Regions from separate parts of the Microbacterium sp. Clip185 genome, predicted to be linked through region 1. Evidence: predicted binding sites of a transcription regulator. Region 1 holds the regulator's gene; each other region holds the start of a gene.
What was found. Region 1 encodes HspR, which represses chaperone genes until heat shock. Its sites were predicted from a motif close to AAGTTGAGTCNNNNNGACTCAACTT; they were not measured.

Region 2: a site for HspR is predicted at 2,877-2,901, ahead of PQV94_RS10845 (ATP-dependent Clp protease ATP-binding subunit). Genes of this name have one in related genera too.
Region 3: a site for HspR is predicted at 2,192-2,216, ahead of PQV94_RS13310 (Hsp20/alpha crystallin family protein). Genes of this name have one in related genera too.

The regions. Positions count from the first base shown of each region.
Region 1 is NZ_CP117996.1:135,447-145,891, reverse strand. It holds gene PQV94_RS00760 (ABC transporter substrate-binding protein) at 1-444, opposite strand, end outside; gene PQV94_RS00755 (phosphoglycerate dehydrogenase) at 486-1,478, opposite strand; gene PQV94_RS00750 (GntR family transcriptional regulator) at 1,627-2,286, opposite strand; gene PQV94_RS00745 (heat shock protein transcriptional repressor HspR) at 2,363-2,806, opposite strand; gene PQV94_RS00740 (DnaJ C-terminal domain-containing protein) at 2,888-3,880, opposite strand; gene PQV94_RS00735 (nucleotide exchange factor GrpE) at 3,890-4,462, opposite strand; gene dnaK (molecular chaperone DnaK) at 4,474-6,345, opposite strand; gene PQV94_RS00725 (MFS transporter) at 6,607-7,965, shown strand; gene PQV94_RS00720 (NADPH-dependent F420 reductase) at 8,081-8,716, opposite strand; gene PQV94_RS00715 (GNAT family N-acetyltransferase) at 8,755-9,213, opposite strand; gene PQV94_RS00710 (BCCT family transporter) at 9,210-10,445, opposite strand, start outside.
Region 2 is NZ_CP117996.1:2,240,800-2,251,244, forward strand. It holds gene PQV94_RS10840 (LLM class flavin-dependent oxidoreductase) at 1-222, opposite strand, end outside; gene PQV94_RS10845 (ATP-dependent Clp protease ATP-binding subunit) at 295-2,835, opposite strand; gene PQV94_RS10850 (EI24 domain-containing protein) at 2,975-3,730, shown strand; gene PQV94_RS10855 (hypothetical protein) at 3,777-3,935, shown strand; gene PQV94_RS10860 (DUF3817 domain-containing protein) at 3,942-4,406, opposite strand; gene PQV94_RS10865 (MarR family winged helix-turn-helix transcriptional regulator) at 4,473-4,934, opposite strand; gene PQV94_RS10870 (class I SAM-dependent methyltransferase) at 4,984-6,093, shown strand; gene acs (acetate--CoA ligase) at 6,151-8,145, opposite strand; gene PQV94_RS10880 (DUF4287 domain-containing protein) at 8,248-8,499, shown strand; gene PQV94_RS10885 (hypothetical protein) at 8,506-8,637, opposite strand; gene PQV94_RS10890 (hypothetical protein) at 8,640-8,780, opposite strand; gene PQV94_RS10895 (hypothetical protein) at 8,846-9,010, opposite strand; gene PQV94_RS10900 (DUF488 domain-containing protein) at 9,182-9,556, shown strand; gene PQV94_RS10905 (UBP-type zinc finger domain-containing protein) at 9,556-9,912, shown strand; gene PQV94_RS10910 (MmyB family transcriptional regulator) at 9,926-10,445, opposite strand, start outside.
Region 3 is NZ_CP117996.1:2,729,535-2,739,979, reverse strand. It holds gene PQV94_RS13320 (long-chain-fatty-acid--CoA ligase) at 1-1,131, shown strand, start outside; gene PQV94_RS13315 (hypothetical protein) at 1,133-2,107, opposite strand; gene PQV94_RS13310 (Hsp20/alpha crystallin family protein) at 2,267-2,704, shown strand; gene PQV94_RS13305 (hypothetical protein) at 2,913-3,221, opposite strand; gene PQV94_RS13300 (helix-turn-helix domain-containing protein) at 3,244-4,104, opposite strand; gene PQV94_RS13295 (class I SAM-dependent methyltransferase) at 4,103-4,897, shown strand; gene PQV94_RS13290 (hypothetical protein) at 4,953-5,267, shown strand; gene PQV94_RS13285 (SDR family NAD(P)-dependent oxidoreductase) at 5,311-6,138, shown strand; gene PQV94_RS13280 (hypothetical protein) at 6,192-6,833, shown strand; gene PQV94_RS13275 (transcriptional regulator) at 6,830-7,123, shown strand; gene PQV94_RS13270 (phosphotransferase) at 7,118-7,876, opposite strand; gene PQV94_RS13265 (pyridoxamine 5'-phosphate oxidase family protein) at 7,886-8,488, opposite strand; gene PQV94_RS13260 (hypothetical protein) at 8,516-9,364, opposite strand; gene PQV94_RS13255 (response regulator transcription factor) at 9,361-10,053, opposite strand; gene PQV94_RS13250 (sensor histidine kinase) at 10,041-10,445, opposite strand, start outside.

The sequences.
Region 1 (10,445 bases):
GACGACCCCGTCGAGCTCCACCGCGTCGCGGGCCGCGGACTGGAAGTCCTCCCAGTTCCAGTCGGCGTCGCTCTCGACCTGCTCGGTCATGTCGGTGAGCCAGCCGTTGCGCGAGAACTCGCGCATGACGTCCTGCACCTGGAAGGCCATGACGTCGAAGTCGGCGGACTGGGCGTTGAGCTTGACCTTGTAGTTGTCGTTGAGCTGCTCGTTGCCGTACGCCTCGATGTTGACCTTGACGCCGGTCTCCTGCTCGTACTGGGTGCCGAGGGTCTTCAGACCTTCGACCCAGGGGCTGTTGGCGGCGACGACGGTGATCTCGGAGACGTCGGCGGAATCGCCTGCGTCGCCTGTGCCGCTGGCGCAGGCGGTGAGGCCGAGGGCCGCGACGGCCCCGGCGGCGATACCGATGACCAGCCGACGGGGTTTGCGTGTCGTGAACATCGTTGTTCCTTTCAGGAGGTGGGTGGTGCGTGGGGTGCGGGTCAGAAGGCGAGGGCGGCGGGCACACGGCCCGCGAAGACGTCGACGATGGCCTGCGCGGTGGCGAGGCCGATGCGCTCGTACGCTTCGGCGCTGTCGGCGGCGGCGTGGGGGGCCACGACGACGTTGGGGTACGAGAAGAGAGGGTTGTCGGCGGCGACGGGTTCGACCTCGAACACGTCCAGTCCTACCCCGCCGATGCGGCCGGAGGCGAGCCCGCGCACGAGAGCGGCCTCATCGACCAGCCCGCCCCTGCTCGTGTTGATCAGGAGGGTGCCGGGACGCATGGCGGCGATGAGCTCGTCGTCGACGGTGTGGTGCGTGTCGGGAGTGTGCGGCGCGTGCACCGAGACGATGTCGACGTCGCGCACGACATCCGCGACGCGGTCGACGAGGCGAACGCCGAGACGCTCGGCCGCCTGCCGGTCGGCGAACGGGTCGAAGGCCACGAGGTCGACGTCGAAGCCGGCGAGGCGGCGGGCGACCGTCTGCGCGATGGCGCCGAAGCCGACGAGGCCGATGCTCTTGCCCGCCAGTTCGCGGCCGACGTAGCGGTCCCAGCGACCGTTCTTCGTCGCCGCGTCGAGCTCGGGGATGCGGCGCAGCAGAGCCAGCATGAAGCCGATCGCCAGTTCGGCGACCGCTGCGGCGTTTCCGCCGGGGACGTTCACGACGCGGATGTCTCGGGCGCGGGCGGCGTCGAGGTCGATGTTGTCGAGTCCCACACCGAGGCGCGAGATGATCTGCAGCCGGTCGGCACGCTCGAGAGCCGCGGCGTCGTATACCTCGACACCGGCGACGGCCGCATCCGCATCCGCGATGCGTGCGTGCAGCTCCTCGGCCGTCCACGGCACGGTGGACTCGTTCTCGACGAGAGTGAAGCCGTGCTCGAGAAGCAGCGCGCGACCGGAGGCACACAGGGCCGGATAGCGAACCGGTCCGACGATGACGGTGCGACCTGCACCCACCGGTGCGATCGAGTCATGTCCTGCCATCTGAGAGCCCCTCCTCGAAACGGGCGAGGGCGGCTCCAGACGGAGCGACCGGTCACCGTTGAACGATCTGTTTTCTGTTAACAGTCAACATAGGACAGCAAGAGGGCCGTGTCAAATGCCCGCGGGGCGGGCATCGACCGAGAAGGCCTCAGTGCGCGGCGTCGGGAAGACTGCGCAGGGCGTCGCGCACGTGGCCCTTTGCGAGGGTGAGATGCAGGTGCAGCCGCTTGACGGCAGCGTCGGCGTCGCCGGTACGGATCACATCGAGAAAGCCCTGATGATCGGCGGTTGCCGAGGCGATGTCGCTCGTGTCGCTGAGCTCGAAGAGGATGGCGAAGATGCGCTGATACGGGCGCCACGCCTCCATCAGTCGGCGATTGCGCGCGTTGACGTAGAAGCTCGTGTGGAACTGCATGTCGGCATCCGCGAAGCGTTCACCGTCATTACTCTCGGCGGCGGCGGCCATGTCGTCGACGATCGCCTGGACTCTGTCCCAGTCCTTCGAGCTGGCGTTAGCGATGGCGAGCCGGATGGCGAGGGACTCGAGCACCTCGCGCAGCATGTAGAGCTCTTCGATGTCGGTCATGCCGACCGCGCGCGTATAGATGCGCTTGCGGCGGTCCTCGACCAGACCCTCCGCCTCCAGGTGCCGCAAGGCATCGCGCACCGGGCCGCGGCTGACATCGAACCGCGTCGCGAGGGCGTCCTCGGCGAGGTGCGTGTCGGCGGGGATGATCCCCTTGATGATCTCGACGCGAAGACGATGGGCTATCTGGTCACCCATCGCGAGGGGGCGGAGATCGGACACGAGCACCTCACTGTCGTCGGTTAACAATCAGCGTTGCATCGCGCTCGTCCGCGGGTCAAATCGCCGCGCGGCGGATTCAGTCCGCGGGAGGCAGCTCGCGCCGGGGTCTCCAGACCACGATCTCGGTGGCGCGACGCACGCGCGTGCCCGAGCGCAGCGGGACGACGGAACCCGAAGGGCCGGCGGCGAACACGCGCGCGCCGGGCCGGCGGTCCAGCTCTGCACGCATCGCGTTCTCGAGGTCGCGCACGCGCCCGTGAAGCTCACGCACGCGGTTCTCGAGCTCGATGATGCGGGCGATGGCGGGCAGGCTCATGCCGTCCGCCGACAGACGCGACACCTCGCGCAGCTGTTCGATATGGCGCACCGAGTACCGGCGCGAGCCGCCCTTGGTGCGTCCGGGCACGACCAGCCCCAGCCGGTCGTACTGACGCAATGTCTGCGGGTGCATGCCGGCGAGTTCCGCGGCCGTCGCGATCGCGAACACCGGCGCCTCGTCGTCGATCTCGTTCTCGTCCATCCCGCTCACCTCCTTGCCCCGATCATCTCGTCACCCGCGGGTGCGCATCCGGATTCGGATGCGGCACCCACGGGTCATTGCTCAGTTGCGCGCCTTGGCCATCAGGTCGGCGCGCGGGTTCTCCTTGGGCTCGAGCTCCTGGAAGCGCTCGAGCGCCTCCTTGGCCGCGTCGTCGAGGTGGGCGGGAACCGCCACCTGCACCTCGGCGAGCAGATCGCCCGTGCCCTTCTGGGTGTGGACGCCGCGCCCCTTGACCCGCAGGACACGACCGGACGGCGTGCCCGGAGCCACCCGCAGGCGCACAGGGTCGCCACCCAGGGTGGGAACCTCGATCGTCGCTCCGAGCACGGCCTCGGTGAAGGTGATCGGCACGGTCAGGCGCAGGTTGAGCCCGTCGCGCGTGAAGACCGGATGCGGGCGCACCGACACCTGCACGACGATGTCCCCCGCCTCGCCGCCATCGGGCGAGGGACGCCCGCGGCCGCGCAGTCGGATCTTCTGCCCGTCGGCGACGCCGGCGGGGATCTTCACCTTGAACGGTTTGCCGTCCTCGCCCTGGAGCGTGATCGTCTCGCCGCCCACGGCCGTCGCGAAGTCGAGCGTCGTCCGCGCGGTGACATCGGCACCCTTGGTCGGACCGCCGAATCCACGGAAGCCACCCGACGTCTGACCGAAACGGCCCGACCCGAATGTTCCCCCGCCACCGCGGTCGAACATCGTGAAGAAGTCCTCGAAGCCGCCCGAATCGAACTGGCTGCCGCCGCGACCCTGGCCGAATCGCGAAAACACGTCTTCGAAGCCGCCCGCGCCCGCGCCGCCCGCCGTGAAGCGAGCGCCCGAGCCCATGGCGCGCATCTGGTCGTACTCCTCGCGCTGCTCCTTGTCGCTGAGCACCGAGTACGCCTCGCTGATCTCCTTGAAGCGCGCCTCGGCCGCCGCATCCCCCGGGTTCGAATCCGGGTGGTACTGCCGGGCGAGTTTGCGGTACGTCTTCTTCAGGTCGGCGTCGGAGACGTCTTTCGCGACGCCGAGCACCGCGTAGAAGTCCTTGTCGAACCAGTCCTGGCTGGCCACGTTCTCCTCCTAGTCCGCCGGCACGGCGACCACGACCTTCGCGGGGCGCAGCTCGACGGAGCCGAGTCGGTAACCGACCTCGACCACCTCGAGGATCGTCGCCTCGGTCTGGCCGGGTGTCGGCTGCTGGAAGATCGCCTCGTGCTGCTGCGGGTCGAACGCCTCGCCGGCCGCACCGTAGGTGACCAGGCCCATGCGCTCGGCCACGCCGCGCAGCTTCTCGGCGATCGCCGCGAACGGGGTGCCCTCGGCGAGGTCGCCGTGCTTGGCAGCACGGTCGAGGTCGTCGAGCACGGGCAGCAGGTTCTTGGCGACCGAGCCCTTCGCGCGCTCGATCTCGACCTCCCGCTGCTCCTCGGTGCGGCGCCGGTAGTTGGCGTATTCCGCCTGCAGGCGCTTGAGATCTCCCAGCAGGTCGGGGTCCTCCGCAGCCGCATCCGCGTTCTGCTCGGCACCCAGGATGTCGTCGACCGTGAGCTCCGGCTCCTGCGAAGCGGGGTCGGAGGCGTGCGCCTCCGACCCCTCCTCGCCGGGCCGAACCTCGTCGCCGTCGTCCGGCTGTTCGAAGTTCTTGTCCGTCATGGTTGTGTCTCTTACTTCTTCTCGTCCTCGTCGTCGACGACCTCGGCGTCGATGACGTCCTCCTCGGGGTTCGGCGTGCTGCCGCTGCCCGGGTCGGTGGCGGACGGGTCGGCGGGCTGACCCTCGGCCTGTGCGGCCTGGTAGAGGGCCTCGCCCAGCTGGCTCTGGCTCTGGTTCAGCTTGTCGAACGCGGTCTTGACCGCGTCGTCGTCCTCACCGGCGAGCGCCGCCTTCAGCGCGTCGACGTCGGCCTGCACGGAGTCCTTGACCTCGGCGGGCAGCTTGTCGGCGTTCTCGGAGATCAGCTTGTCGACGGAGTACGAGAGGGTCTCGGCCTGGTTGCGGGTCTCAGCCGACTCGCGCCGCTTCTTGTCCTCGGCGGCGTGCTCCTCGGCCTCGCGCACCATGCGCTCGATGTCCTCCTTGGGCAGCGAGGAGCCGCCCGTGATGGTCATCGACTGCTCCTTGCCGGTGCCCTTGTCCTTCGCCGAGACGTGGACGATACCGTTCGCGTCGATGTCGAAGGTGACCTCGACCTGCGGGATACCGCGGGGGGCCGGGGCGATGCCGGTCAGCTCGAACGTGCCGAGCGGCTTGTTGTCGCGGGTGAACTCGCGCTCGCCCTGGAAGACCTGGATGGCGACCGACGGCTGGTTGTCGTCGGCGGTCGTAAAGGTCTCGCTGCGCTTGGTCGGGATGGCCGTGTTGCGCTCGATGAGCTTGGTCATGATGCCGCCCTTGGTCTCGATACCGAGGCTCAGGGGGGTCACGTCGATGAGCAGCACGTCCTTGCGCTCACCCTTCAGCACACCGGCCTGCAGGGCGGCGCCGACGGCGACGACCTCGTCCGGGTTGACGCCCTTGTTGGGCTCCTTGCCACCGGTGAGCTTCTTGACGAGCTCGGTCACCTGCGGCATACGGGTCGAACCACCGACCAGCACGACGTGGTCGATGTCGTCGACCTTGATGCCGGCCTCGCGGATGACGTCGTCGAAGGGCTTCTTCGTGCGGTCGAGGAGGTCCTTGGTGAGGTCCTCGAACTTGGCGCGCGAGAGGGTCTCGCTCAGCGAGACGGGACCCGAGTCGGTCAGCGACAGGTACGGGAGGTTGATCGAGGTCGAAGTCGAGCTCGACAGCTCCTTCTTCGCCTGCTCCGCGGCCTCCTTGAGGCGCTGCAGCGCGATCTTGTCGCCGGAGACGTCGACACCGGTCGTGTCCTTGAACTGCTTGATGAGGTAGTCGACGACGCGCTGGTCCCAGTCGTCACCACCGAGGCGGTTGTCGCCGGCGGTGGAGCGCACCTGGATGGTCGAGAAGTCGTCGTCCTTGCCCACCTCGAGGAGGGACACGTCGAAGGTTCCACCACCGAGGTCGAAGACGAGGATGAGCTCGTCCTCCTTGCCGCGGTCGAGGCCGTAGGCCAGGGCCGCCGCGGTGGGCTCGTTGATGATGCGCAGGACGTTCAGGCCCGCGATCTCGCCGGCCTCCTTCGTGGCCTGGCGCTCGGCGTCGTTGAAGTACGCGGGGACGGTGATGACCGCATCCGTGACGCTGTCACCGAGGTACTGCTCGGCGTCGCGCTTGAGCTTCTGAAGGATGCGGGCCGAGATCTCCTGCGGCGTGTACTGCTTGCCGTCGATCGCCTGCGTCTTCCAGTCGGTGCCCATGTGGCGCTTGACCGAGGTGAGCGTGCGGTCGACGTTGGTGACGGCCTGACGCTTGGCGGTCTCGCCCACGAGAACCTCGCCGTCCTTGGTGAAGGCGACGACGGACGGGGTGGTGCGGAAGCCTTCGGCGTTCGCGATGACCTTCGGCTCGCCGCCCTCGAGGACGCTGACGACGGAGTTCGTCGTACCGAGGTCGATACCTACTGCACGGGGCATGTGTTTCCCTCTCCCTTTGCAAGGGCCCTCACGGATGCGACGGCCCGATGTGTGTGAAATCTGCTCGCCGACTCAGGTTGAGCCGCGATGACTCAAGGATAGACACATCGATCCTGAGCGTCAAGTGAACTTGATATGAATGCGCTCAACTTTGTTCGGTGGGGATGCGGGCGGCAGCGGTTACGCTGAGCGCACCGCGACGACGCGGGCCGGCGCATCCGCGGCACCGGCTGTTCACCGAGAGGTCCTACCGTGCCCGATATGTCCGACAAGCCTGTGCCGGCCCCCGCGGAAGCTCGGGCGGCCTTCGCCGCCGACACCGCCGCTCCCCTACGCGCCCGTCGCGGACCCGTCATCGCGTGGGGGCTGTGGGACTGGGGATCCGCGGCCTTCAACGCCGTGGCAACCACGTTCGTTTTCACCGTGTACTTGACCAGCAGCTCGTTCGGGAACACGGCCGACACCTCGGCGGCGATGTCGTTCGCCCTCGCCGCGGCCGGCATCATCGTGCTGCTCACGGCGCCGATCACCGGGCAGCGCTCCGACGTGTCGGCGCACCGCAAGCGCTGGCTCGCCATCAACACGGCCGTCGTCGTGCTGATGCTCGCCCTGATGTCGCTGGTGGCGCCCGACCCGGCGTATCTGTGGCTGGGCCTGGTGCTGCTCGCTGTCGGCACGGTGTTCTTCGAGCTCGCATCCGTGAACTACAACGCGATGCTCGCCCAGGTCTCGACGCCGAAGACCGTCGGCAAGGTGTCGGGCTTCGGCTGGGGCATGGGCTACCTGGGCGGCATCGTGCTGCTGCTCATCGTGTACTTCGGCTTCATCAACCCCGAGGTCGGGCTGTTCGGCGTGACGAGCGAGAACGGCTGGGCCGTGCGCGTGTCGATGATCGTGGCAGCGCTCTGGTTCGGTCTGTCCGCGATCCCCGTGCTGATCGCCGTGCCCGAGAACACGCTCCTGCGCCCGATCGAGGCCGAGCGGGTGGGCTTCTTCGCGTCGTACGCGCTGCTGTTCCGCAACATCGCGAAGCTGTGGCGCGAGAGCCGCCACACGGTCTACTTCCTGTTCTCCAGCGCCGTGTTCCGCGACGGCCTCACGGGCGTGTTCACATACGGCGGCGTGCTGGCGGCGGGCACCTTCGGCTTCAGCCCTGGCGAGGTCATCATCTTCGCCATCGCGGCGAACGTGGTCGCGGGACTCGCGACCATCGTCTCGGGCCCGCTCGACGACCGCTTCGGGCCGAAGCCGCTGATCGTCGTCGCGCTGATCGGACTCATCCTCAGCGGCTCGTGCATCTTCATCTTCCACGCCGGCGGCGCCAGCATGTTCTGGGTGTTCGGCCTGATCCTGTGCCTGTTCGTCGGGCCGGCGCAGTCCGCATCCCGCACGTTCCTCGCCCGACTCATCCCGCCCGGACGCGAGGGCGAGGTCTTCGGTCTCTACGCCACCACCGGCCGCGCGGCGGTGTTCCTGGCACCCACCGCGTTCGGACTGTTCGTGGTCATCGGCGGCGAGCAGTACTGGGGCATCCTCGGCATCGTGCTGGTGCTGGCGATCGGTCTCGCGATGCTCATCCCGGTGCGCGCCGCATCCCGCCCCCTGCCTGCCTCCGTGTAACCGGCCCTCGTAACCCCTACCGAGCCCGCGAGACGGCATTTCCGTCACGAGATCACTGTCTTTACCCGTGATCTCGTGCGAAAGATGCAGTCTCGCGGAGGGCGAGGGATGCGGGTCAGCGGGCGGCGCGGGCGAGGTTGGCGCGCAGCTCGTCGGCGTTCTGGCGCACCACGTAGGCGGGCTGGTCGCGCTCGACGCGCCAGCTCTCGGCCAGCGGACCGACGGTGACGGTGTCGTAGCCGAACTCGTCGTAGAGGGCCGTGATGAAGGCGAGACCCTCGTCCGTGTCGGCCGCGGTCGCCAGCGCCCGGCGGTTCTCGGTGCCCGCGGGGGTGCCGTCGGTGTTGATCTGGGCGGCCATGATGTGGTTGAAGCCCTTCACGACGGTGGATTCCGGCAGACGCTCCTGCAGCATCTCGCTCGTCGTGGTCTGCTTGTCCTCGAGCACCTGGATGCGGCCGTCCCGCTCCCAGTAGTAGTTGTTGGTGTCGACGACGATCTTGCCCGCGAGCTCAGCGACCGGCAGCTGGTCGATGGCCTTCAGCGGCACGGTGACGACGGCCCACTCGCCGAAGGCGGCCGCATCCGCTGCGGTGGCGGCGTGCGCTTTCGGGCCGAGCTCCGCGACGAGGTCTGTCAGTGTCTCGGGACCACGGGAGTTGGCGATCGCCACCTCGTACCCCCGGTCGACGAGGCCCTTCGCGAGGGCCGATCCGATATGTCCTGCTCCGATGATTCCGACGCGTGTCATGGTGAAGGAGAACGCTGACGGATGCGGCGCATTCCCGCTCAGTCGGCGATTCGCCGCATCGGCACGTGGGGGATGCCGTCCTCGTGGAATCGTTCGCCGTCGACGGCGAACCCGAAGCGGGCGTACCAGGGTGCGAGGTGCTCCTGCGCGTCGAGCACGATCGCTGCGCCGGGCCAGCGCTCTCCCGCTCGCAGAACGGCGCGCGTCATGAGCTCGGCGGCCACACCCCGACCGCGCGCGGCCTGAGCCGTCGCCACACGGCCGATCCGCGCGTGGCCCGTGCCGGCGTCGTGCAACAGGCGCAGGGTCGCGACGACGTCGCCGGCCTGCTCGGCCCAGAACAGCTCCGCGTCGGGCTCGAGGTCACGTCCGTCGAGCTCGGGGTACGCGGCGGCCTGCTCGACCACGAACACCGTGACGCGCAGCCACATCAGCCGGTACAGCGTCTCGGCGGGAACGTCCGCCAGGCGGGCTGAGCGGTAGGAGAGCTCTGTCACTCCTTCACGTTACTGCGGGCCCGCCGCATCCACGCGGGCATGCGCAGGCCACCCTCGTTCTCCTGCTCGACCTCGAGGCCGTAGTGATCGCCGATCTGCTCGAGCAGCTGCGCGCGCTGAACACGGTCGTACACGCGTCTCTCGCGCTGGAAGGCGACGATCGTGGCCCAGCACATGAGCAGCATGACCACACTGAACGGCAGCGCGATGAGGATGGCGGCCGACTGGAGAGCCGTGAGGCCGCCGGCGATCAGCAGCGCGATGGCGAGAACGGCGGTGGCGAGGGTGAAGAACACGCGCACCCACCGCTTGGGCTCCGGGTTGCCGCCCGTCGCGAGCATCGCCATGACCAGGGCTCCCGAGTCGGCCGAGGTCACGAAGAAGATGGCGATCAGCACGATCGCGCCGATCGTGAGCACGGGGGTGCCCGGCAGGAACTCGAACAGCCGGAAGAGCGCGCCCTGCAGGTCGACCTCGCCGTCGGTGAGCATCGAGCCGGGGTGGTGCAGCTCCTGGTACAGCCCCGAACCGCCGAGCACCGCGAACCACAGGATGCCGACGAGGGTGGGCACCAGGAGCACACCCATGACGAACTGACGCACTGTGCGGCCGCGGCTGACGCGCGCGATGAAGACGCCGACGAACGGGGCCCACGCGATCCACCAGCCCCAGTAGAACGAGGTCCGTGCGGCCTGCCACTCCTCGCCCGCGGTGCCCTGGAAGGCGCTCACCGTGAAGCTGAGGCCGACGTAGTTCTGCAGGTAGGCGCCGATCGACTGCACCCATTCACGCAGCAGGTACTCGGTCTGCCCGAAGATCAGGACGAACACAAGCAGTACTGCGGCGAGGATGAGGTTGGCGCTCGAGAGCCACTTCATGCCCTTGGCGACGCCGGAGAGCACCGAGAACAGCACGAAGACCGTGATCACACCGATGATCAGCACGTTCATCAGGGTGTCGGGTTCAGGGAGGCCCGCCGCCTGCAGGCCGGAACCGATCTGCAGCACGCCGAGGCCGAGCGAGGTCGCGACGCCGAAGATCGTGCCGCACAGCGCGATCGCATCGATGGCGTTGCCCCACCCGCCGCGCACGCGGCGCCCGAGCAGGGGCTCGAGCGCCCAGCGGATGGAGATGGGGCGTCCACGGCGGTGGATCGCGTACGCGAGGGCGAGTCCGACGACGACGTAGATCGCCCAGGCCTGCACACCCCAGTGCAGGTAGGTCTGGGTGAG
Region 2 (10,445 bases), 1.2 Mb from region 1:
ATCCGGTTCCCGGCGATCCAGCGGTACGACGCCGGTGGCGAGCCCGATCCGATCCGTCACCCGCGCAGCGGCGGCGAGCGCCGCCACCGCGTCCCCGCCGGGGGTGTCGTTCACCCAGAGTGTCGCGAAGCCGGCCTCTTGAGCGGCCGGAGCCAGCAACGCGATGAGATCGGGGCCGAGGGCCCCTGCCAGTCCGAGGGAGAGTCGAGCGGGAGCCACCATCCCTCCAGCCTGCCCCGCGCATACGACGACCGCCACCCCTCGCACGCGGCAAGGGGTGGCGGTCTGGTCGAATCAGGCGGCGACAGCGCTGCGGGTCACGGCCGCAGCCGCCGGCCGGCCGTCGACGACGTCGACGCGCACGGCGCCCTGGTCGGCCAGTTCGCCGGAGACGAGCAGGTCAGCGATGCGATCGTCGATCTCCCGCTGGATGAGACGGCGCAGCGGGCGAGCGCCGTACTCGGGCTCGTACCCGTGCTCGGCCAGCCAGTCCACGACGGCGTCGGTCGCCTCGAACGAGATCTCGCGCCGCGCCAGGCGGGATGCGCTCTGCTCCAGCAGGAGGGACACGATGCTGCGCAGCTGCGCCTTCTCGAGCTTGCGGAACAGCACGATCTCATCGATGCGGTTCAGGAACTCCGGACGCATCGCCTCTCGGAGCTTGCCCATCACGCGCGCGCGCAGCTCGCTCTCGTCACCGAAGCCCGTGGCCCCGCCTCCGTCGGCGATGAACCCGATCGCGCCGGAGCGCGACGCGAGGAATTCGCTTCCGATGTTCGAGGTCATGATGACGACCGTGTTGCGGAAGTCGACCGTGCGACCCTGTCCGTCGGTGAGGCGTCCGTCGTCGAGCACCTGCAGCAGCAGGTTGAACACATCGGGGTGCGCCTTCTCGATCTCGTCGAACAGCACCACCGAGTACGGTGCGCGGCGTACCCGCTCCGTCAGTTGCCCCGCCTCGTCGTATCCGACGTATCCGGGAGGCGCTCCCACGAGACGCGAGACCGTGTGGCGCTCGCCGAACTCGCTCATGTCGAAACGGATCACGGCATTCTCGTCTTCGAAGAGAGAGGCGGCGAGCGTCTTCGCGAGCTCCGTCTTGCCGACGCCCGTCGGGCCGAGGAACAGGAACGATCCCACCGGTCGGCGACTGTCGCCCATCCCGGTGCGGTTGCGCCGGACGGCCGTCGCGACCGCGGTGACCGCCGCATCCTGACCGATCACTCGGGCGTGCAACTCGGATTCGAGGCCCGCCAGACGCCCGCGCTCGCTCTCCGTCAGACGCGAGACCGGGATGCCGGTGCTGCGGCTGATGACGGCGGCGATGTGCTCGGCATCCACGACCTGCTCGCCGCGCACCGCGTCACGGCGAGTCGCCTCGTCGATGCGACGCTGCACATCGGCGATCTCGTCGCGAAGGCGCATCGCGTCCTCGTAGCGCTCGGCCGCCACGGCGGCGTTCTTGTCGGCTTCGAGCGTCGCCAGCTGCGCCATGAGCTCGGACACATCGACCGCCACACCCAGGCGCAGGCGCAGTCGCGCTCCGGCCTGGTCGATCAGATCGATCGCCTTGTCCGGCAGGACACGGTCGCTCAGATAGCGGTCGCTGAGCTCCACAGCGGCACGCAGCGCGTCGTCGGTATAGGTGATGGCGTGGTGCTGCTCGTACGCCGGGCGCAGGCCGTGCAGGATGCGCACCGCATCCTCGACCGACGGCTCCCCCACCTTCACCGGCTGGAACCGGCGCTCGAGCGCCGGGTCCTTCTCGATGGTCCGGTACTCGGCGAGGGTGGTCGCACCCACCAGGTGCAGGTCGCCACGAGCGAGGCGCGGCTTCAAGATGTTGCCGGCGTCCATGGCGCCGTCACTGCCGGCACCCGCGCCGACGACGGTGTGCACCTCGTCGATGAAGACGATCAGCTCGCCCTTGCGCTCGGCGATCTCGCTCATGGTCGCTGTCAGGCGCTCCTCGAAGTCGCCGCGGTAACGGGCACCCGCGAGCATCGCCGGAAGGTCCAGCGACACGACACGGCTGCCGCGCAGCTTCTCGGGCACCTCTCCCGACACGATCGCCTGCGCGAGCCCCTCGACGATCGCGGTCTTTCCGACGCCGGCCTCACCGATCAACACGGGGTTGTTCTTCGTGCGGCGACTCAGGATCTCGATGGTCTGCTCGATCTCGTCCGCACGCCCGATCACCGGATCCAGCTTTCCCGCCTCGGCGAGAGAGGTGAGATCGCGCCCGTACCGCTCCAGCATGGTTGCGGGCTCGGGTGCGGCTGCCTGTTCCGGGGCGCGCTCGCCACCGGTGACGGTCTCGCGCACGCTCTGCGTGAGCGCCTCCGCCGTGACTCCGGCGCGGGCGAGGATCTGGCCCGCGGGCGTGTCCTGAGCGAGGACGAGCGCGAAGAAGAGGTGCTCGGGGTCGATGTAGGTCGAGCCGGAGGAACGCGCGACCTGGAACGCGTGGAAGAGAGCACGCTGCACCGACGTCGTCACGACCGCGGTGTCGACGTCGGCGACATCTGCGCTGGCGGGCAGGCGTTGCTCGGACTCGCGCACGATGCTCTCCGGGTCCACACCGAGGCGGGCGATCGCATCGCGCACCTGGTCGACGCGCACGATCTCGCGGAGCACGTGCAACGCATCGAGCTCGTGCTGCCCGCGCGCGAGGGCAAAGCGCCCGGCATCCTGCAGCGTCTCCTGCGTGCGCGCGCTGAGGTAGCGCGACAGGTCGATCGACCGTGCCGCGCGTCCGCGCTCACCCGCGAGGTAGCGCGAGAGGAAGTCATCGAAGGCGTCGCGGCCTTCGTCGGGGGTGAAATCTTCAGGCATCTGTTCTCCTGATCGGGTTCGGGGTGTCACTCTGCAAAACGGAGTTGAGCGGCGACACATCAAGTTCAACACGCGGAGGGTGACGGTATTCCCACTACGCTCGTCCCAGCGCGAGGGGGAAGGAGATCGGGTGAACGAGATGCTGCGCGGCGCACGCCTGCTGCTGGGTGGATTCGGGTGGTTCGCGCGACGTCCGGGCCTGATGCTCCTCGGCCTCGTGCCCGCGCTCATCGTGAGCGTCGCCCTCACCGGAGCCCTCGTGGCGCTCGCATCGTTCCTGGTCCCGCTCGCGGAAGCCGTCACCCCGTTCGCCGACGACTGGCCGGCGGTCTGGACCGTGGCGCTGCGCATTGCGCTCGGTGTCGCGGTCTTCGCGGGAGCCCTCCTGCTAGCGGCAACGACCTTCACCGCGTTGACCTTGATCGTCGGCGAACCGTTCTACGACAGGATCTGGCGCAGCGTCGAGATCGCCGATTCCGGCGTCGTTCCCGAACACGACCCCGGTTGGCGAGCCGCCTTCGCGGATGCGACCGGCCTCATCGTGCGCGGCGCACTCGCAGCCATGCTCGCTTTCGCGCTCGGGTTCATCCCGCTGATCGGCGGCGTGGTCGGCACGGTGACCGGCGTGATGCTGTCGGGCTGGATCCTCGCCGACGAGCTCTCGGGCCGCGCACTGACGGCACGCGGCATCGATCGCCGCGCCCGACGCCGTCTCCTGCGAACGGCACGCGGTCGAGCGCTCGGCTTCGGCATCATGACGCAACTGTGCTTCCTGATCCCCCTCGGAGCGGTGTTCACGATGCCCGCGGCCGTGGTCGGCGCGACGCGCCTCGCGGCGAGCGTCACAGAGACCGACGAGGAGACCGGCTCAGAGGCGCGGATGCGGTCGGTCTGACGGCAGGCGACCCGGTACTCTGGAGGGAGTCTTCCGAAGGAGTGCCATGTACATCGTGTCCCTGCTGCTGTTCCTGCTCGGGATGTTCGCGTTCGGCATCTCGTTCTCGGTGCCCGGTTTCCAGGCCGTCATCTTCGTCGCCGGCATCCTGCTCATCTCGGCAGCGATGGCCCTGCCGATCCACCTGCGGGCTCGCGCGAAGTAAGTCCGCTCAGGCCCGGCCGCCGGGAGGGCCGATCACGAGCAGCACGGTGAAAGCCACTGCGACGGCGGCGGCGATCACGACGGCCGACAGCACCGGTCGACGCAGCACGGAGCGCAGCACACGGTCGCGCCACGCCGTATCCCGCGGGTCGGAGCCTGCCTGCACTCGCCACACGCCGATCAGTCGGCCGGTCCGCGACAGCCACAGCTCGACGGGCAGCGTCGCGTAGGGAACCACCGCGCTGATGAGGGCCAGAGCCGTCACCCCACCGCTCCACCGCTGGTTCTTCGCGACCAGGATCACGGTCGCCCCGTACGACAGGAAGACGAAGCCGTGGATGCCGCCGCCGACCGTCACGGCCGGCGCGAAGCCCGTCACGGCGCGCACCACGAGCCCTCCGATGAGCAGCGTCCACGACACCATCTCGGCGATGGCGAGGGTGCGGAACAGGGCGTAGGGGGTGCGGAACACGGGCGACTCCGGAGGTAGATCGACGCGCTCGGGTCAGCGCTGCACCGCAGCTTAGACCGAAAATCTTCAGTCTTGCTGAAGGATCTCTCCGAACGGCTGCTCATGCAGTCCGTGCAGCGCGGACGAGAGCGCCGGAACACCCGCGCCGAACACCTCATCGAGCGCCGCCAGCCGCGCATCCGCCTCGGCGAGCGCTGCCGCGCCCTTGGCGGTCACACGCAGATCGGATGCGGCACCCGCGTGCGCGGTGGCGTCCTCGACCAGCCCTTCGCCGGCGAGCGTCTTCACGGCGGTGTGCGCCGTCTGCACCGTGATCTGCGAGCGGCGAGCGAGCTCGGAGAACGAGATGCCCGGCGTCGCCTGCACGTGCGCGAGAAGACCGTACTTCCGCGTCGTGAGTCCGAGGTCCTTGAGGGCCGCGTTCAAGCGCGCATCCCAGACGGCGGAAACCGTGAGAAGAGCGATGACCGGACTGAACGGCGGGCGCTGCCCGGAGGGCTGCGGCGCCCCCTGCGTCTTGTCGGCCATCTGACCATCGTATCCGTCGGAGCCCCGCGGCGGCCGGTAGCGTGAGGGGGTGGAGTTCCGGTTCGACGCGCTGCGACGATGGCCAGACGTCGAGTCGCCTGATCTTGTCGCGGTCGATGCCGCAGACCGCCTCCTGCTCGATGGGTCTTTCGACGCGCGTGCCGGGATGAACGCGGACGACATCGCCGTCATCGGCGACGAGTACGGCGCACTCGCGCTCGGCGCGGCCGCCGCAGCCTCCGGCGTCGTGCGCGTGCATCAGGACGCACTCACGGGCGAGCAGGCCCTGGCGGCCAACGCAGAGCGCGTGGCCCTCACGGACCGCTACCGGTCGATGGAGCTGGCGGGCGCCCTGGTGTCGGGCGCGCGGCTGGTGCTTCTCCGACTCCCCCGCTCGCTCGACGCACTGGAGGATGCCGCGGCCCTCATCGCCGCGCACGCAGCACCCAACGTCGTCGTCTACGCAGGCGGACGCATCAAGCACATGTCGACGGCGATGAACGAGGTCCTGCGCCGTTTCTTCGGCACGCTCGATGTCACCCACGCTCGCCAGAAGTCGCGCGTGCTGATCGCCAGAGACCCGCTCCACGGACACGATCCCGAGCCGCACCGCGCAGTTCACGACGGCATCGCCGTCTGCGCGTACGGAGGCGTGTTCGCGGGAACGGCGATCGATATCGGCACCCGATTCCTGCTCGGAAACCTCCCGGCCCGCCTCCCCGAGGAGGGCCCGCTCGTCGATCTCGCGTGCGGGACGGGCGTGGTCGCCGCGTTCCTGGCGATGCGGCATCCTGATCGCGCCGTCTACGCCTCAGATCGCTCCGCTGCGGCGGTCGCATCGGCGCGCGCGACGGCCGAGGCGAACGGCGTCGCCGACCGCATCCGGGTCGTGAGGGACGACCGCCTCACCGCGCTCCCGGATGCCAGCGTGCCCTTCATCGCGCTGAACCCGCCGTTCCACTCGGGCGCCGCGGTCACGACGGACCTCGCGGCCCCTCTGTTCCAGGATGCGGCACGCACCCTCCGATCCGGCGGGGAGCTGTGGACCGTGTGGAACTCGGCACTGCGCTACCGTCCGGCCCTCGAACGCCTCGTCGGCCCGACGCGACAGGTGGCCCGCAACGCGAAGTTCACCGTCACGGTCTCCACCCGCCCCTGACCGCCGACCCTCTCGCGACCCGGCGAGGCGCTGCTGAGGCCCCTGACCGGAGGCCGGTCAGCGGCGCAGGGCGACCCGGACGATCTCTGCGATCCGCGGCGGCACCGTCTCGTCCTGCAGCGAGGTCGTATCGCCCAACGGCCGTCCATCCACGAGGTCCACGAGCAGGCGGCGCATGATCTTGCCGCTGCGCGTCTTAGGCAGGTCGGGCACCGTGAAGATGTAGGTCGGCTGCGCTACCGGCCCGATCACGGTGCGCACGTGCTGGCGGAGCGCGGCCGCATCCTCGGCATTCGTCACGAAGGCGGCGATGGCCTGGCCGGTGACATCGTCGGCGACGCCCACCACCGCGGCCTCCCCGACCTCGGGATGCGCGACGAGCGCGGACTCGATCTCGATCGTCGACAGCCGGTGCCCCGACACGTTGATCACGTCGTCCACGCGACCGAGAACCCAGAGGTCGCCGTCCTCGTCGAGCTTCGCGCCGTCGCCGGCGAGGAAGTACCCGTGTGCGGCGAAACGCTTCCAGTACGAGTCCCGGTACCGCTCCGGGTTGCCCCACACCGTGCGCGACATCCCGGGCCAGGTGCAGTCGACGACGAGCAGCCCGCCGCCCCCGGGCCCCACATCCGTTCCCTCGGCATCGACGACGCGCACACGCAGCCCGGGCAGCGCCGTCAGTGCCGACCCCGGCTTGAGCGTGGAGACGCCCGGCAGCGGAGCGGCGATCGCACCGCCCGTCTCCGACTGCCACCACGTGTCGACCACGGGCGTCTCGCCGCGACCGAGGTGGCGATGGAACCAGATCCATGCCTCGGGATTGATCGCCTCACCAACCGTGCCCAACAGCCGCAGCGCGGAGAGATCGTAGTGCGAGGGCGGGCCGTCGGGGAACCTGCTCATGAGCGAGCGGATGAGGGTGGGCGCCGTGTAGTACGTCGTCACCCCGTAACGCTCGAGGATCTGGAAGTGCCGCTCCCAGCCGGGCGTGTCGGGCGTGCCCTCGTACAGGACGCTCGTCACCCCGTTGAGCAGAGGTCCGTATGTCTCATAACTGTGCGCGGTCACCCAGGCGAGGTCGGCGGTGCACCAGTAGACGTCGGTCTCGGGCTTCGCATCGAACACCGCCCAGTAGGTCCAGGCCACGTGCGTCAGCCAGCCGCCGGTCGTGTGCACCAGCCCCTTGGGCTTGCCCGTGGTTCCGCTCGTGTAGATGATGAACAGCGGCGTCTCGGCGTCGAAGAACTCCGGCTCGTGCGTGTCGGGCGCGGTGTCGACCGTCTCATGCCACCAGAGATCGCGCCCCTCGGTCCACGCGACCTCGTCGCCCGTGCGGCGGATGACGAGCACGTGCTCGATGGAATCGACGCGGGCGACCGCCGCATCCGCCTGGTGCTTGACGGGGACGGCCGCCCCACGACGGAACTGGCCGTCGGTCGTGACGAGGAGCTTGGCCTGCGTGTCCTCGACCCGGAAGCGCACGGCCTCCGCGGAGAACCCTCCGAACACGAGCGAATGGATGGCGCCGATGCGCGCGACGGCGAGCTGGATGACCACCGTTTCCACCAGCACGGGGAGATAGACGACGACACGGTCGCCCTTGCCGATCCCCATCGCGGTCAACGCGTTCGCCGCCTTCGCCACCTCACGCTGCAGCTCGGCATACGTGATCGTCCGGCGATCGCCGGGTTCGCCCTCGAAGTGGAAGGCGACCCGATCGCCGTGCCCGGCGGCGACGTGCCGGTCCACCGCATTGACCGACGCGTTAAGGCGCCCGCCGGCGAACCACTCCGCGGACGGGATGCTCTCGCCGTCCGTGGGCTCCCAGCGGTGAGCGGTGTGCCAGGGCTCTGCCCAGTCGAGGATCTCGGCCCGGTGCGTCCAGAACGTCTCCGGATCCTGCCCGGCTCGTTCGATCCACTCGCGTCGGATCCATTCCTCGGTCACGTTCGCGCGCTCTGCGAAGTCGACCGGCGGCGCGAAGGTGCGACGCTCCTCGAGCAGACTGCGGATGGTGTCGTCGTGCGCGGATGCGGTGGTGGGCGTGCTCATACGTCTTCCGGGTCGGTGGGGATCCCAGCATCCCGCGCTCTCTCCGACCGGCAAATTCGGGTGACGCTGCGTGACGGGCGACCGCGGGCCTACGCTGAGCGCATGACTGCGAAGCGCGTCGTCGCCCCCACTCTGGACCCCGGCAGCAAGCCGAAGGGCCCGGCGTCGTACTTTCCGAGCATCGAGAAGACTTATGGGCGCCCCATTCAGGAGTGGCTCGATGTCGTCGTCGCACGCCTGACCGCGGGCGAAGCCCACATGGCCGTCGTCGCGGAGCTCAAGGGTGCCCACGGAATGGGGCACGGCCACGCGAACGCGATCGTCGCCTATGCGAAGGCCGAACTCGCGAAGTAGCCCGCGTCAGGAGTCCTCGCCGCTGCCGTCGATGACGGACTCCGCGCCGTCCGACTGAGGATCGTCAGGCTCGGCCGCGGTGGTCGTGTCGGGCTCGGGGCCGGGGGTGACACCGGGCCGCTCATCGGGATTCGACATCGTCAGCCTCCAGAGGGGTTGTCGACGGGGGTGCCGTCGTCGTCGGTCGTGATGTCCTCGCCGGCATCCTGCTGGACGGGCGAGACTCCGGATGCGGTGTCCTCGCCGTCGGGACCGGGAGCGTTGTGCTTGTCGTTGGTCATGCGTCCCAGTACACGCGTGTCGATCCGGGAGGCCGACGGGGTTGACACGTCTCGCTGCGCGCCCGTCAGTCGCGAGGATCGCTCGGGCGCACGGGAGCGTCCTCTGCGATGTCGATGCGGGTCACGCCGTCGTGCTCTGACACGACGATGCGAGGCTTCGCGTCCTCCTCCGTGGCGTTCGGCGCGCTTGTCAGCTGATCGCGCCGCTTCTCTTCGTCGCTCATGTCCATGCGAGCACTGTATGAGCCGAGGCACGCGAGAGCGCGGGGCTTGACGCGAGAGCGCGGTAAGGCGGCGGAGAGGAGAACGGCAGACGAACACATCCTCGTCAGGCGTCCGAACGGGCCCGTGGCGCGCGGCGTAGCGTGGCGGGAGATCAGACTCCACGGATCGGAGCGGGCATGGGAGTTCTTCGTCGCAAGCGGATCTACGAGCCGGCCAGGAGCGAAGACGGCTACCGCGTGCTGGTCGATCGCTTATGGCCGCGGGGCGAATCCCGCGAGCGGGCCGCGCTGGACGAATGGCTGAAGGAGATCGCACCGTCCCCCGAGTTACGCCGGTGGTGGAACCACGAGGCGTCGGCGATGTCCGAGTTCTCCGGTCGGTATCGCGCCGAGCTGGATGCCGTCCCGCAGCCCGTGGAGCACCTGGTGACGCTCGTTCGCGCCCATCCGGTCGTCACGGTGCTGTACGGGGCGCACGACCCGGCGATCAACCATGCCGTCGTGCTGCAGTCGTACGTGCGCGACCGCTTCGACATCGAGGTCGAGGACTAATGGACGCACCTCACGCCGCCGCGCTTCTCGCACCACCGCCGAGCGGAGCCGGATGCGAGGACTGCCTCGCATCCGGCTCGTGGTGGCTTCACCTGCGCCGCTGCATCACCTGCGGGCACATCGGCTGCTGCGAGGTCTCTCCTCACCACCACGCCGAGCGTCACTTCGAGCTCACCGGGCACAGGTACGTGCAGAGCTTCGAGCCGCAGGAGAGCTGGTGGTGGGACTACGTCGAGGAGCGCGAGGTCGACGGCGGGCAGCTGCCTGAGCCGACGAGCCACCCCGCGCGGCAGAGCGTTCCCGGCCCGTCCGCCCGCGTGCCGGCGAACTGGGAGTCGATCATCTTCGACGAGTGAGTACGCGGGCGTCTCACGGCCGGTCCGTCAGCTCGTCATCGCGTGGTGCGTGAGTCGCATCGGCTGATGCCCGGAGGGTATCGGAGAGCCGGCGGAAGAAGACGTCCGCGGTGGAGCCCGGCGAGGCGTCGAAGACGGTGACCATGTAGCCGTGGAGCTCGGGAACGAAGAAGTCCCGGACCGAGATCGAGAGCTGCCCGACGCCTTCGATCGTCGCGGCGATCTCCGACGGATCCGGCAGCGCGACCTCCAGCAGGTTCCAGAAGCGGCGGAAGTCCGCATCCGCGCTCAGCCGTCGCAGGATGGCGTCGTAGCGCGCCGACGTCTCGTCGCCCGAGTAGCGAAAGAGCGCGACGGCGTCGCGCGCCTGCGACTCCCAGGTCTCGAGCCTTCCCCGTCCCGAGGCGTTGAAGGTCTCCTCCAGCACGTTCGCACCCGGCCTGAAGCGGCCGTCAGTGATCGCGACCATGAGATCGTTGGCGGCCACGACGTCGAGGTTCGCATCGGAGATGTAGGCCGGGATGCCCGGCCAC
Region 3 (10,445 bases), 710 kb from region 1:
GGCCTGCTCGAGTGGTCCGATTTCGTGCGCGTGCGCAAGCTCCCGCGCAAGTGGCCGAAGCCGCGTCTGGACGACACCGCACTGCTGCAGCTGACCAGCGGCACGACGGGCATGCCCAAGGCCGCGATCCTCTCGCACCGCAACCTTCGCTCCAACGCTGCGCAGGGGCGCGCGTGGGTTCCAGGGCTCACGGAAGGCGGCGAGGTGTTCTACGCCGTGCTGCCGCTGTTCCACGCGTACGGGCTCACCCTCTGCCTCACGTTCGCGATCTCGCTGGGTGCGCGCGTCGTGCTCTTCCCGAAGTTCGACGTGGATGCGGTCATCGCCGCATCCGCGAAATCGAAGCCCACGTTCCTGCCCGCCGTGCCGCCGATCTACGACGCCCTCTCGCGGGCGAGTACCCGCAAGGGCGTCGATCTCTCCAGCATCCGCTTCGCCATCTCCGGGGCGACGAGCCTCCCGGTGCCGACGGTGACGCGCTGGGAGGAGGCGACGGGCGGGCTTCTCGTGGAGGGGTACGGCATGACCGAGACCTCGCCGGTCGCGCTCGGCAACCCGATCGGGCCCTCGCGGCGCCCCGGCACCGTGGGCGTCCCGTTCCCGAGCACCGAGATCCGGGTCGTCGATCCCGACGATCCGCGCGTCGACCGGGCCGCCGGAGAGGCGGGCGAGCTGCTCATCCGCGGCCCGCAGGTGTTCCAGGGCTACTGGCAGCAGCCGGACGAGACCGCGGCCGTGCTCCTTCCCGGAGGCTGGCTGCGCACCGGCGACATCGTGACGGTGAGCGAGGACGGCTTCGTCACGGTGATCGACCGCGTGAAAGAACTGATCATCACCGGAGGCTTCAACGTCAGCCCGACCGAGGTCGAACAGGTGCTCCTGCTGCATCCGGATGTGGCCGAAGCGGCCGTTGTCGGCATCCCCCGTCCCTCCGGCGGTGAGGATGTGGTGGCCGCGATCGTCGTCCGAGAAGGGGCGGTCTTCGACGCGGCCGCGCTGCGGGACTTCGCGCGCACGCACGTGACGACGTACAAGGTGCCCAAGCGGATCGTCCAGGTGGAGGACCTGCCGCGCTCGCAGATCGGCAAGGTGCTGCGCCGCGTCGTCCGCGAGCGCCTCTCGGCCCGCTGAGTCAGACGCGCGAGAGGGTCACGAGGCCGCGCCGCGAGGCGGTCTGCTTCAGCCCTTCGGTCTCGGCGAGACGCAGCGTTCGCGCCGGCAGCGGAGGAAGCTCGGATGCGATGCCCTTGGCCTGCTTCGCGATGCCCACCAGCAGAGCCAGATCGACCCCCGGCGCCGTGACCTCGAGCCGCGCGTAGTCGCTACCGATGCCCCATCGCAGCCGCTCGATCTGGCTCAGCCGGAGCGCGTGCGTCGTCTCGCCGGCGGTGATCCACATCCGGTCCCGCGAGACCCGCACGCTCGCGTCGACCGAACGTCGGCGCAAGAGCGCGGTGACGACGAGATAGGCCGGGAATGCGAAGAGCACCCCGAGCGCGAGGATCAGCAGGCGGGGGCCGAGCCGCTCGACGATGTCGCCGAAGACGATCAGTGCCGTCGTGACGATCGCTCCCGTCGCGAGGATGGTGGCGACCATCCACGCGGTGAGTTCCCGCATCCGCATCGGGATCGCACGGAAACGGACGATGACCGCGTCGCCGTCGTTCTCCCACGCCAGGGGAACCCGCGGCTGTGCGCGGGTCTTTCTCGATACCAGGGAGGTGACGCGGCTGATGAGCGTGATCCAGACCCAGCCGGCCGCCGGCGGCAGAGCGAAGAGGACGCCTGTGTAGACCGCGCGCGGTGCGCCCGGCGCCAGCATCGGCGGCACGAGTTCGATGGCCGCGAACATGGCCGGCGCGAGGGCAACGGCCATCACGAGATGCGCGATGGCGCCGGCGGGGTGCGGCATGCGCACCGTGAGGCTCACGAACCAGATCCCGCACAGCGCACCCGCGATGATCGACATCAGATACGAGAAGAACCCGCCGTCGGTGAGGTATCCGGGCAGCGCCGCCAGCGTGCAGGCGGCCGCCCAGATCAGTGGATTCAGGGCGATCGTCCGCAGCAGAGGCGGCTTCTTCGCCGTCTCGGCGGGGCGGTTCACCCGCCGATTCTATGAGCTGGCCGACGCGCGCTCAGAGGGGTCTGTGAGAACTAGCACTCCCGGTATGAGAGTGCTAATCTGTGATTGTTGAGTCAAGGGGGCTCAACTTAGGGACTACGGGTCGGATCCGCATCCGATCCCGCTCGAGAGGAGACGACTATGGCTGCATACGACTCGCTCCGTGACCTGGAGCGCATGGCGAACACGTTCTTCGACACCGCACGGCGCGGCCCCCGGCAGATGCCGATGGACCTCTACCGCGACGGCGACCACTACGTCCTCACCGCCGACCTGCCAGGCATCGACCCGGGCTCGGTCGATGTCGACATCGACGGTCAGCTGCTGACCATCCGTGCCGAGCGCACGCTCTCGGCCGGCGACGGGGTCACCTGGATCACGCGCGAGCGGACCTCGGGCACCTTCCTGCGTCAGCTGAGCCTCGGGCAGGGGCTCGACACCGAGAAGATCTCGGCGAGCTACCGCAACGGCGTGCTGAGCGTCACGATCCCCGTCAGCGAGAAGGCCAAGCCGCGCAAGGTCGAGATCACCACGGGTGACGACGCCCCCGCGCTGCAGGTCTCGGAGTCGCAGAACTGACGCACCGCGAACGGCAGTAAGGGCCGGTCGGAGAGGCTTCCGACCGGCCCTTGTCCCTTTGCACCAAGAGTGTCCTGCAATCACATGTCGGTAGCTGCCACAGCAAAACAACTACCGTGCGAGCACTCTATAACGGTGAGATAACGGAGGGGAAGAGGTTCCCGTTACCTTTTCGTGATTCTTTGCTGACGCATAGCCGACGGTCGGGTTAGCGGTCGTGGACGGGCGTGATCAGCACCCCGCCGAAACGCGCCTCGGAGTACTCCCACTCGCGTCCGTCGACCCACACCCGCGCCGAGGCGCAGGGAAGGGACTCGTGCTCGCCGTCCGGCCAGTGCAGCACGAACCCGCCGCCGAAGGACGCGTTCGATCCGGTGACGCGGGCGCCGTCCGCATCCACAGCGCGCGATTCGCATTCGTCGCAGAGATACTCGGGGTATCGGTCGGACTGCGCGACCTGGGCGCCGCAGTCCGGGCAGGGCTGCGTGCCGCGGGCGCCGGGGAGGAACGCACTCATGGGACGAGTGTAGGTCGGGTGCTCACGCCGCCGGCGGGAGCCAGATCGTCAGGCGCACGGAGTCGTCCGGCAGGTGGAGGATCTCGTAGCTCCGCTCGGTGACGACACCGTCGAGTCCGCGGATGCGGGTGGTCGCTCCCCGGCGCCGCTCGACGATATGCCCGCTCCACCACGCCGCGAACTGCGAGCTCTGGGCCCCGAGTTCGCGCACGAGATCGCTCAGCCGAGGATCGTCGAGGCGGTCGACGTTCGCCGCACGGAGGTGCGCGACGGCGCCGCGGGCGAGCTCTTCCCAGTCGAGGAACGTCTCGCGGGCGCGCGGGTCGGTCAGCAGGTACCGGCACGTGTTGCGCTGCTCCGGCGGTAGCTCGGCGAGTCCGGCGTACAGCGACATGCCTTCCTCGTTCGCCGCGACGATCGTGCTGAGTCTGTCGAGCACGTACGCAGGCTGCGGGCGCACCGCCGCGACGAGAGCCGACATCCGTGGGACGAGATCGGTGTCGGAGGTCGGCTCCGTCGGCGCCGCGTCCGCATCGCGAAGTCGCAGGAGATGCCGCGCTGCATCCGGTGAGAGCTCGAGCGCGTGGGCGAGAGCGGCGATCACGGCATCGCTCGGGCGGGACTCCCGCCCCTGCTCGAGACGGACGTAGTAGTCGACGCTGATCCCGGCGCGGATCGCGACCTCTTCACGGCGCAGACCCGGAGTCCGCCTGGCGCCGGGGGAGTCGTGTTCGGGTGCGAGCGCCCTGTCCTGACGGCGAGCGCGGAGGAAGTCGCCGAGTTCGTTCGTGATGGCCGGCTCCTCTCGGCAGGGTGGGTGGATCGCTCCTATGAACAGTACGGTCTTCCGCCGGGGCGGCCCGAAGCCGGAATGTGGAGGCATGTCCACCTACACCCACGGTCACCACGAATCCGTCCTGCGATCGCACCGCTGGCGCACCGCCGAGAACTCCGCCGCCTACCTCATGCCCTTCCTCGGGCCCGACGACCGACTGTTGGATGTGGGGGCCGGCCCGGGCACGATCACGGTCGATCTCGCGGAACGCGTGGCTCACGTCACCGCCACCGAGATCGGAGAGGACGAGGCGGCTTTGACGCGCGCGACCGTGGACGAGCGCGGAGTGTCGAACGTCGACGTGAGGATCGCCGACGTGCACGCCCTGCCGTTCGACGACGACTCGTTCGACGTGACGCACGCCCATCAGGTGCTCCAGCACATCGCTGATCCGGTACAGGCCCTGCGTGAACTCGCGCGCGTGACCCGACCCGGCGGGATCATCGCGGTGCGCGACGCCGACTTCGCCGGGTTCGCGTGGTGGCCGCAGCTGCCTGAGCTAGACCGCTGGTTGGAGCTGTATCAGGCGGCGGCACGCGCCAACGGCGGTGAACCGGATGCCGGCCGACGCCTCCTCTCCTGGGCGCGGAAGGCGGGGCTCACTGACATCAGCGCGTCGTCGAGCACGTGGTGCTATGCGAGCGCGGACGAGCGGATGTGGTGGGGCAATCTCTGGGCGGACCGCATCCGTCAGTCCGCTCTCGCACGCCAGCTGGAGGCGAGGCCGGACACCGATGCCGAAGAGCTCGATCGGATCGCCGTGGCGTGGCGGGAGTGGGCGCGCGCGGAGGACGGGTGGTTCTCTCTGCTGCACGGCGAGATCATCTGCCGCGTGTCCTGACGGGGCCCGACCGGGTACGGTGGCAGTTCCCACCTCGCCGATGCCGAAGGACGACATGAGTTCCGAGTCGCGTCCCCGTCCTCGCCCACCGCGCGCGCTGACTCTCGTTCTCGCGTATCTCGGCTTCGTGCCGATGGTGATCATCTGGGCGTCGTTCTCGTGGATCATGCTGACGACGACCGGCGCGAGCAGCATGGCGGCGTTGATGCCGATGGCGGCATTCATGTTCACCTCGTGGCTGTGGGCGCTGCTGGCGATCATCGCGCTGGCACGCGCCGCGCGATACGGCCAGAACGCACACGCCATGGCGGTCTCTCTCGCAGCACTCCTGCTGGTCGTGCTCGGGCTCGTCTTCATGCTTCCCCGCTAGGTACGCGGACTAGGCTTTCGCGAGCTGCGGCGAAGGAGGCCTCATGGCGGGCAAGACGATCGTGATCACGGGCGCGAGCGACGGCATCGGGCGGGAGGCGGCGCGGGTGCTGCACGCGCAGGGGCACACCGTCATCCCGGTCGGACGCAATCCCGAGCGCACGGCGCAGGTCGCCCGAGAGGTCGGATCGCGTGTGCATCTCGCGGACTTCGCCGACCTCGCCAGCGTCCGCGAACTCGCCGACGATCTGCTCGCGCAGTACGGCCGCATCGACGTGCTCGCCAACAACGCCGGCGGGATCTTCGGCAAAGTGCGCGAAAGCACGATCGACGGACACGAGATGACCTTCCAGGTGAACTATCTCGCGCCGTTCCTGCTCACACAGCTGCTCATGGACCGGCTCATCGCCTCCGCGGCCACGATCATCAACACCTCCAGCGTCGGCGCGCGCCTGTTCGGTCAGCTGGAGATCGACGACCTCGACAACGAACGCTCCTTCAGTGCCACGCGCGCCTACGGCACCGCCAAGCTCGAGCAGATCCTCCACGTCAAAGAGCTCGACCGCCGTTACCGCTCCATGGGCATCGGGGCTGTCGCCTTCCACCCGGGCAACATCGCCACGAGCTTCTCGAACGCCCCCAGCTCGCCCATGCGGCTGATCTACCAGACGCCCCTCAAGAAGCTCTTCCTCACGAGCATCCCCAAGGGTGCCGACACCCTCGTGTACCTCGCGGAGGGCGAGCCTGGTCGTGACTATGCGCCGGGCGAGTACTACGTGAAGCGCAAGCCCGCGCGCACTCACGCACAGGCGGACGATGCCGCTCTGGCGCGAGAGCTCTTCGAGCGCAGTGAGCGCATGCTCGGGCTCTGAGGCGGCGCGCTCGACTCTTGCCATTGCAGACTACTTTGCGGTACAAAGTCAGTATGACTTCCGCCGACGCTGCCTCTTCTGACTCCCCCGCCGCGATGCTTCACGTGATCGAACACGAGAAGCGCGCGCTGGCACGACAGCAGGCGCGGGGTGTGCCGTGGATCCTGCTCGCTTGGGGCCTGGCCTTCCTGATCGGCTTCGGGGCGCTCTGGCTGGTGGAGCATGACGTGGTGGCGGCCACGGTCGCGCTCACGGTCTGCGGCGTGATGATGGTGGGGGCGCTGGTCGTCAGCTCGATCTTCGGGGCGCGAATGGGGCGCGGTCTGCGTCACACCGGACCGATCGAGTGGGCGGCGCCGGTCTTCGGCCTGGCGTGGCCGGTCGGGCTCCTCGGCCTGTTCGTCGTCGGACTCGGCCTCGTGAACAACGGCATGGACCCCGACCTGTTGTGGGTCTTCCTGCCGGTGGTCGGAGTTCTCTTCGTCGGCGTCATGTACGTGATCGCGGGCGGTATCTGGCCCAACTGGCCGACGATCGCGATGGGAGCGTGGCTTGTGCTCGTCGCCGTCGTCGCACCGTTCACCGGCTCGTCTCTGCTCGTACTCGCTGTCGCCGGCGGCGGGGTCTTTCTCCTGGCCGCCGCCTACGTCGCGCTGTGGATCGGCCGTCGACCGGTCGCTGGGGTGGCACAGTGACGGAGCTCGACCCCGTCATTCACGCAGCAGCTCGATTGCGCATCACCGCCGCTCTGGCGGCTCTCGACCCCGGCACCAGCGTGTCGTTCCCGCGACTGCAGGAACTGCTCGACATGACGGCCGGCAACCTCTCCACTCATGTGCGCAAGCTCGAGGAGGCGTCCTACGTCTCTGTCGAGAAGACGCATCGCGGTCGGACGCCGGTCACCTATCTGTCGCTGACAAAGACCGGACGCCGCGCGTTCGAGGACTACACCGAGACCCTGCGCAGCATCCTCGGCGCGTCATAGCCGAGTCGAGCGCGCGCCCAGTGCCCGCGCCCATGTCGTCTCGTGCTCGCGTACGTAGCGGGATGCGGCGAGCCAGTGATCGCCGTGGCCGGATGCGTACATGGAGCCCCAGGGCTCACGGCCCGCCGCGTGGGAAGAGCGCAGAAGCTCGTGCATCGCCTTCGCGCGGGCGGCCATTGCCGCGGGTAGCGCCGCACGTAGCTCGGCATCCGCCTCGTAGCCGTCGACGAACGCGGCCAGATCCGCAGCGGCGTCGGCGGGGGAGCGCGACGGGTCATTGAGCGTGAACGCCTGCGCGGCGTACGCGAGATCCCACAGCCGGGTGCTGGGAGCGGCCGCATCCCAGTCGATGAAGACCCATCGCTCGCCGGTCACGAGGTTCCACGGGGCGAGGTCGTTGTGGCAGACCAGCTCATCCCCGGGCGCCGGGATCGCGGAATCCCAGGTGGCGCCCGTTGGGACCTCGAATCCCGCGCTCGCATCGTGTATCGCGCGCACCATCGTGCCCACGCGATGAAGCTCCGGCCGCGTCAGGCCCGTCTCCGCCAGCGCGCCGGGAACGAACTCCCACACCTGACGACCCTGCTCGTCTCGGCCGAGCGGCGCGGGCGCGTCGACGCCGGCCTCGCGCAGGGACATGACATACGCGTGCACGTGCGGAGATGCCGGCGTCCAAGCCTTGCGCACGGTGTTCCCCGCGCGGAAGACGGGACCCGCCGAGTTGCCTCCCGAAAGACCCTGCTCCTGCTGCATGCTTCGAGGCTATCGGCGGGATGCGGCTCCCTGCGCGGGGGCGCTCGTCTCGCCCCCGCGCACCTCGCGGTGCCAGCTCTCGCCCTGCCGCTCGTACATGATGCGCGTGTGGCGTCGGTCGGGAGAGCCCTGCCAGAACTCCACGTGCGTGGGCACGAGCCGCCAGAGCATCCAGTCCGCGGATGTCAGCCCGACGCGTGCGGACTCCGGGCGGGCCTCGAAGTCCGCGGCGATTTCGGCGGCGGTGGCGGGCTGCATCCCGCCGCGCAGCCGCACCGCTCGTACGATCGGCTGCCACCAGAAGCTGAGGGCCGCCACCGGGTGCGCCGCGAGCTGCGCAGCCTTGGCGGAGGCCCGAGGACCTGCGACCGCCCACCCGCGGGGGCTCGCGTCCTTGAGGATGAGGGCGCGGGCGTCGGGGAGCCCGTCCGCGTCGACGGTCGAGAGCGTCGCCACATGCGCCTCGGCGACGCCGGCGGCGACCGCGCCGCGCACCCACTGTTCGAACAGCACGTGGGGCTCATCGGGAAGAGTGGCCGTGTCGAGAACCGGTGCCGACCCGGCGAGCGACGGCTGCGCCCGCAGCCACGCGGAGAAGGAGGAGGACGTCACCCTCTCATCCTCCTCCTGCGCTCGCGCCTAGCTGTTGTCGCGGAGGGTGACGTCGCCGGCGGAGACGCGGACCTCGACGGGGATGCGGGGGCCGCTGCCGGCGGAGAGCCGGTTGTCGACGCCGCCCGCCTCGACGTTGGAGCGGAGGTCGTAGTTGCCGCGCGGCACGGTGATGTCCGCGGATCCGGCGCTGACGCCGATGTCGATGCTGCGCGGCGCGCTGCCGGTCAACTCCGCCGTGAGGTCGCCCGCCGAAAGCTCGAACTCGGCCTCGGTGACACCCGACAGGCGGATGTCGGAGCTTCCCGCGCTCATGGACGAGTCGATCGTGCGGGCTTCGCCGGAGACGATGAGGCTACCGGCCGAAAGGTGCGTGTCGAGATCGCCGAAGGTGCCTGTGGCGCGAAGCTCTCCCGCGGAGAGCGTGAGCGACGCGTCTACGCCCTCGAGCGACTGCGGGAGGGTGAGCAGGACCCGCGGCTGCTGGCCGATCCAGCCGATGCCGAAGAACCCGTCCGGAGCGCTGATCTTCAGCTCGTCGCCGTCACGTTCCATCCGCCAGGCGGATCGGCCGGAGGTGACCTGGAGCGTCGCTTCGTCGACGTCGTCGAACCGCAGCTCGAACAGCGCCGCGTTCGCATCCACGTCGACCTCGGTGACGCCGGCGGTCGACGCGGTGAGCGTCTGAGAGGAGGTCGGCAGCGAGGAGGTGACGGCGTTGGCGGCGCCCGAAACCACGGTTCCGCCCAGGATGACGGCGCCGATGACGATCGCGGTGATCGCGACGGCCTTGCCGGCCGGATGCCGGGGCGGTGTCGCCGTGCTGGAAGGTGCGGCCTCGTCGGGGGTCGCCGGGGGAGGGGTGAGCGTGCTCATCGTGTTGCTCCTGTCTGGGGTGTCTGAGGGCCGGATTCGCCGGCGCCGTGCTCGACGTGCGCGAGGGCGGCGAGCACGCGGCGGTTGCCCGACTCGCCGGGCTCGAGTTCGAGCTTCTGGAAGATGGCGGTGATGTGCTTCTCGACCGAGGCCTCCGAGAGGAAGAGGGTCGCTGCGATCGACTGGTTCGACCGCCCCTCGGCGATGAGCGCCAGCACCGTCGATTCGCGTTCGGTGAGCCGCCGCATCCGCTCGTCGCGGGTGCGACGGTTCAGCAGCTGCGCGATGACCTCGGGATCGAGCACGGTCGCTCCGCCGCCGATGCGGCGCACGGTGTCGAGGAAGTCCGCCACATCCGCGACGCGATCCTTCAACAGGTAGCCCAGCGCCCCGCCGTTCGCGGCGATCAGCTCGCTCGCGTACCGCTCTTCGACGTACTGCGAGAGCACCAGGACCGGCAGCTGCGGGTGCGCCGCACGCAGGCGCAGCGCTGCACGGATGCCTTCGTCGGTGTAGGTCGGGGGCAGGCGCACGTCGAGGATGCAGAGCTCCGGGTCGGTGGTGACCACGCTCTCATCGAGCTCGGTCGCGTCCGGGAGGGCGGCGACCACGTCGTGGCCGGCGTCCGCAAGGAGTCGGACGAGTCCTTCGCGCAGCAGGACGGAGTCCTCGCAGATCAGGATGCGCACGGCACACTCACCTCCAGAGCGGTCGGCCCGCCTTGCGGGCTGTCGAGGCGGACGTTGCCGCCGGCGGCGAGGATCCGGTTCGAGATCCCGTCGAGGCCGCCGCCGGGCAGGACCCGCGCACCGCCGATGCCGTTGTCCTCGATGCGGGCCCACAGTGTGCCGCCGTCGCGGACGCGCACGACCACTCGGCATTCGGCTGCGCGTGAGTGCTTCGCCGCGTTCGTGAGCGACTCGGCGATCGCGAAGTAGACCGCGGTCTCGGCCTCGCGGGAGCAGCGGCCGTCCAGGCGCACGTCCAGTGCCACCGGCACGTGCGAGCGGGCGGCGAGGGCAGACAGCGCCGCATCCAGTCCACGGTCGTCGAGGACGGAGGCGTGGATGCCGCGGGCCAG